2 linked regions of the Paludisphaera borealis genome follow. The protein of the gene in region 1 binds, or shares a complex with, the protein of each later gene. Links are inferred from orthologs where the notes say so. Each region holds a gene or a part of one and is shown in the gene's direction. Other genes may lie near its edges.

Region 1 (2,884 bases):
GCGATCCTCGACCGCCCCAAGAAAGGGTTCGGCATCCCCGCCGCGCGCTGGCTGCGAGGGCCGCTCGGCCCCATGCTCGACCGCCTGCTCGGCCGCGACCGGCTCGAACGGCAAGGCCTGTTTCAACCCGACGAGGTCGCCCGTCGGATCGAGGAACATCGCTCCGGAGCGCGCGACCATCGCAAGCCGCTCTGGACCCTCCTGATGTTCCAGCTCTGGCATGAACAGTGGCTTGAATGAGAATCCTCCTCGTCTCGGACATCCACGCCAACTGGCCGGCCCTGGCGGCGATCGACGAACCGCACGACGTCTGCCTCTGCCTGGGCGACCTCGTCGACTACGGCCCCGACCCGGCGCGCTGCGTGCGGTGGGCGATGGAGCACGCCTCGTACGCGGTCCGCGGCAACCACGACCACGGCGTCGCCCAGGGGATCCCCGTCACCGGCGAGAACAGCTTCCGCTATCTGACCCGCGTCACCCGCCCCCACATGTGGGACGCCCTCGACGCCGGCGAACGCCGCTGGCTGCTCCAGCTTCCCGTCACCCAGCGCGTGACGCTCGGACAAAAGCGGTTCCTCCTGGTTCACGCCACCCCCCGCGACCCGCTCGACGAATATCTGCTACGGGACGAGGCCGGCTGGGCGCGTCGGCTGGAGAACGTCGAGGCCGACATCGTCTGCGTCGGCCACTCGCACATGCAGTTCAAACTGAAGATCGGCGACAAGATCGTGATCAACCCCGGCAGCGTCGGCCTCCCCCGCGACGGCGACCCCCGCGCCGCCTACGCCGTCATCGACGACGACCGGATCGAACTCAAGCGGACCGCCTATCCTGTCGAAGAAACCCTCGCAAGGATCGACGCCGCCCCCTGGCCCCAACGCGCCAAGGACATGATGAGCCATGTGCTCCGCGTCGGCCGGCTGCCCGCCGCCCCCCCGGAACGGCCGACGTCGACCACCGGCGCCGACCCCGGCGACGCCGAAATCGACCCCGAGGACGCCCCGATACCCGTCTGAGCCGGCCGCGAAAGGCCGAAACGACGGGAAATCGGCCCGCGTGGACCGATTATTCCGAGAATTCTCGTTGAAAAGCGCCAAGACCCGCGTTGACTCGCGGGAAGGCCGGCATTACACTCTTACTTTCCTGCGTGATAGGCGAGTCTGGTGAGAACGGTCTCACCTCAAGAATGAGCCGGGTATCGGGAAGGACGTAACTGCGGTGGCGGGTACTAGCAACGAACGCATTCGGATCCGGATGGAAGCCTACGACCACACCATCTTGGATCAGTCGGCCAAGGACATCGTCGACACAGCCAAGCGAACCGAAGCCATCGTCCACGGACCGATCCCGCTTCCCACGCGGATTGAACGTTACACCGTGCTCCGCAGCCCGCACATCGACAAGAAGTCGCGGGAGCAGTTTGAGATCCGGACGCACAAGCGGCTGATCGACATCGTTCAGCCGACGAACAAAACGATTGACGCCCTCAACAAGCTGAGCCTGCCGGCCGGCGTGGACATCAAGATCAAGGCGTCCCCCACGGGCTCCTGATCACGGATTGAAGCCTGGCCGTGAATTGAAACAAACCACCCTGCCATAATGCAGGGTGATGCGGGTCATTGGGTTTCCTGGACCGCGTGCGCTGGTACGTGTACGTCCGGATGCGTTGGACGCCTCAATCGGGTGAGCCCGAGAGACAGCCCCGACGCCGGGATCGCCGAAAAGCCTGGCCGCGATCCTAAGTTGAAGCCTGACCTTACGCCTTTTCCCAGGTTGATTACGCCACCCCGCGAGACCCTCGGGCCGAACGCCCGCCACGGTCTCGACCGGCGGGGCGTCGCCACCGGTTGTACACGGAGTTCGACGATGCGAGTGGGACTGCTGGGACGGAAGATCGGGATGACGCAGATCTTCCAGGAAGACGGCACCGCCGTGCCGGTCACCGTGCTGGAGTGCGGGCCGTGCACCGTGCTTCAGGTCCGCACGGAAGAACTCGACGGGTACCACGCGGTCCAGCTCGGGTTCGCCGATAAAAAGCGGAAGAGCGCCACGATGGCGGAGCGGGGCCACGCCAAGAAGGTCGAGGCCGAGCCCAAGCGGTACGTCCGCGAGATCCGTCAGGCGACCGCGGCCGAACTGACGGCCGGGACGATCCTGACGGTGGACGCGTTCGCCGAAGTAAAGCACGTCGACGTCACCGGCACCAGCAAGGGCCGGGGCTTCTCGGGCGTCATCAAGCGGCACGGCTTCCGCGGCTTGCGAGCCACCCACGGCGTCAAGCGGATGCACCGCCACCCGGGCTCGTCGGGCCCGAGCGCCGACCCGTCGCGGACCCGCAAGGGCATCCGCAAGCCGGGGCAGTTCGGCAACACCCGCACCACCGTGCGGAACCTCGAGGTCGTCCGGGTCGACCCGACCAACAATCTGCTGCTGCTCCGGGGGGCGGTCCCCGGCCCCAACGGCGGCTATCTGACCATCCGGCAGACCAACAAGGCCTGAGTCGGGTTCGCGAAACGAGATGGGCTAAGATTCATGCTGACTGAACCGCTGACCATACCAGTTTACAATCCCGCCGGCGAGCAGGTGGGTCACGAGACGATCGACCCCGCCGACTTCGGCGGCGAGATCAACAAGCAACTGCTCCACGACGTGGTGCTGATGCACTTGGCCGCCCGCCGCGTCGGCACCGTCAACACCCGGGGCCGCTCCGACGTCGCCGGCTCGGGCAAGAAGCTGTTCCGCCAGAAGGGGACCGGCAACGCCCGTGCGGGTGCCAAGCGGACGCACAAGCGGAAGGGGGGCGGCGCCGCCTTCGCCCGCCGCAACCGCGACTACCGCTACAGCCTGCCCAAGCAGGCCGTCCGGTCGGCCATCCGCATGGCGC
Region 2 (2,826 bases), 3.6 Mb from region 1 along the record:
CTCACTGTCTCGCGGTCTCTCGAAACGCGCCGCCCAGGCGGAAGCGCCGTTCCGACCTTCCATGTTTCCATCGATGCACCTCAAGGCTGCACCCACGAATGACGCCGACTCCATGGTAAAAGAGGCCGACTCCATCTGTTGTCTTTCGTCGAAAGATAACCCTTCAAGATATCAAGTTCAAGCCGATCTTCAAATTTTGTTTAATAATTCCGCGACAGCAACACCTCATGAAGATTACTTCATCGCGGATTCGACACGCCTCCGCAGGGCGGACGTGTAGGAGAGAAGCTTGCGCATGCCGAGGCGGTCGATCTCGGCTTCGAGGCGGACGATCTCGCCGTGGACGCCGTGGAGGTCAAACCCTCGCGCGGTCGGCTTGACGGCGTGGAACGCCTGCAACGTCAATTGGCGTAGAATGTTGGCGACGTCCTGCGCGTCGTGCGGAGGGTCGAACCGAAGGCCCTGTCCTTGGGGCGAGCCGGGCTGAGACGAAGGTGTAGGCATCATGGCGCGTAGGGTGAGAGATGAGGTCATGGAGTCGACTTCCTTGCTTCGTGAGTTCCAAGACATCGTGCTCGGATTCAACAAGGTTCCAATAACACTTGTAGGTCGCGAACGTCGGGGCGTCTCGTTCCACCGCCGGCTGCTGTCGATACGACGCATCACGGGGTGGAAATGTTCGGCGGGATATTCGGCGGCGGACGCCGAAAGTTAGGAGGATTTTTCGGAGGGACGACAACGATCGCCCAGGCTTTTCCAGTGCCGGAGGATCGTCCGGCGCGGATGGAACCGTCGTCGCGTTGAGATTCTAGACGTAAAAACCACCGAGGTCGGTTGGCCCAATCTGGAGATTTTCCGCACAGGGGTCGGTCTCCCGAGGCCCGCCGAGGCCGAACAAAACCCCCATCAGAAAAGGTCGGCCGCAGAGCGCGCGGGCGACGGCTCGTGGATCTTCGACGCGATCGTTCGACTCCACTGGTCTTTTCGATCCGGGGCGGGATGGGCTATGATCGAGAGAGCCAATATTGAAGCTATCGAGAACAGGGAAGGCGACGCCGTTCGAGGCCGAGGCATTTGATCATGACGCGACGCTCCCGAGGCCGTGAAGTCGCCCTCCAGGTCTTGTACCAGATCGAGCAGAATTCGGGCTTCAAGGCAGCCGACATCCGCCGGTTCATCGACCGTCGGCTGCTGCGTGAAGCGAAGCTCGTCGAATTCACCCTCGACCTGATCGCCGGCGTCAAGGAACATCAGGCCGAGATCGACGAGATGATCCGGCAGGTCGCCGAGAACTGGCGGCTCGACCGGATGGCGGCCATCGACCGCAACATCCTTCGTCTCGGCGCTTATGAGATGCTCTACTGCTCCGAGGTGCCCGCCAAGGTCGCCATCAACGAGGCCCTCGAACTGGCCAAGCGGTACAGCACCGCCCAGTCGAGCCGGTTCGTCAACGGGATTCTCGACAAGGTCTTCCAGGTCAAGGTCCCGGCCGCCGAAGTCGACGCGGTCCCATCCGACCTCGAAAGCGACGACGCCCCCGACGCGCCCGTGGTCGGGGACGAGAACGGTTGATCCGTCGCAACGCCGATCTGCACGTGCACACGACGCACTCGGACGGCTCTTGCTCGCCCGCCGAGGTCGTCGTCGCCGCGGCCGGCGTGGGGCTGGCGGCCCTGGCGATCACCGACCACGACACGATCTCGGCCCTGGCCGTCGCGCGCCCCGAGGCGGACCGGCTGGGCGTCGAGCTGATCTCGGGGGTCGAGCTTACCTGTGAATACGACGGCCGCGAGATCCACGTTCTCGGCTACTTCTTCCGCGATGACGACCCCGACCTGCTCGATGCGATGAGCCGGCTCCGGACCGGCCGCGCCAGTCGGTTCCAGGCGATGGCCGAGCGGCTGACCGAGCTGGGGATGGTCGTCGACCTGGCGGCCGTCCGCCGCTGCTTCCCCCGGGCGGTGCTCGGCCGGCGGCACCTGGCCGAATACCTGGCCCGGACCAAGCAGGTCGCCGGCGTCCGCGAGGCCTTCAATCGGTTTCTGGCCGACGGTCGACCGGCCTGCGCGGCCAAGCTCATGCTCGACGCCCGCGAGGCGATCGGCCTGATCCGCAACGCGGGGGGCGTCGCTTCCTGGGCCCATCCTCCGTACAACCTGCGGCTCGAATCGCTCCGAACGCTCGCCGAGGCCGGGCTCCAGGCGATCGAGACGGCCGGACCGGGGATTCAGAACCGGGTCGGCCGCCGGTTCCGCGACTGGGCCGTGACGCTCGATCTGGTCCCCACGGCCGGCTCGGACTTCCACGCTCCCGACCGCCCCGGCCGATGGGTCGGCGCGATCACCACCTCCGACGCCGACCTCGACCGCCTCCGAGACCGACAGCCGTCGAACCCGGCGTCGGCCTGACGACCGACACTTGGTAAAATGACCTGCAAGCGAGGGCCGGTCCTCCGGGCGTCCTCACGCGCGAAACAGACAACGTAGCGACAACGATCATCCGACGAGACGAAAGGCGGTTATGGCGATCAAAGGGTTGCTGGAGCGGTTCAAGAAGGGGCTGGCCAAGACGGCGCAACTGTTCAACGTCCGCTCCTGGTTCGGCCGCAAGGTCGATCAGGAATTTCTCGACGAATTGGAGAGCCGGCTGATCCAGGCCGACGTCGGCGTGGTCGCCACGGCGCAGATCATCAAGTCGGTCCGCGAAGCCTACGCCGACCAGACGGCCGACGAAGAACTCGTCGAGTTCGTCAAAAACCAGCTCAAGGAGCTACTCCACGATCCGCGCCCGGACGTGCTGACGGTCGCCGCCAAGAAGCCGAGCGTC

The links. The genes of interacting proteins can lie anywhere in the genome.
Region 2: the proteins of rpsJ (region 1) and nusB are in contact, whole or in part, in a solved structure (PDB 3D3B), measured with the Escherichia coli proteins. The link is inferred for Paludisphaera borealis from one-to-one orthologs.

Annotation. Positions count from the first base shown.
Region 1 is NZ_CP019082.1:3,705,274-3,708,157, forward strand. It holds rpsJ (30S ribosomal protein S10), read left to right. Parts: upstream 1-1,218; coding sequence 1,219-1,551; downstream 1,552-2,884. Other genes in the region: asnB (asparagine synthase (glutamine-hydrolyzing)), read left to right, coding at 1-240; BSF38_RS14385 (metallophosphoesterase family protein), read left to right, coding at 237-1,016; rplC (50S ribosomal protein L3), read left to right, coding at 1,867-2,499; rplD (50S ribosomal protein L4), read left to right, coding at 2,533-2,884. UniProt on the Escherichia coli protein: Involved in the binding of tRNA to the ribosomes. Part of the processive rRNA transcription and antitermination complex (rrnTAC). The complex forms an RNA-chaperone ring around the RNA exit tunnel of RNA polymerase (RNAP).
Region 2 is NZ_CP019082.1:7,347,666-7,350,491, forward strand. It holds nusB (transcription antitermination factor NusB), read left to right. Parts: upstream 1-1,080; coding sequence 1,081-1,572; downstream 1,573-2,826. Other genes in the region: BSF38_RS28405 (hypothetical protein), read right to left, coding at 235-534; BSF38_RS28415 (PHP domain-containing protein), read left to right, coding at 1,569-2,408; ftsY (signal recognition particle-docking protein FtsY), read left to right, coding at 2,521-2,826. UniProt on the Escherichia coli protein: Part of the processive rRNA transcription and antitermination complex (rrnTAC). The complex forms an RNA-chaperone ring around the RNA exit tunnel of RNA polymerase (RNAP).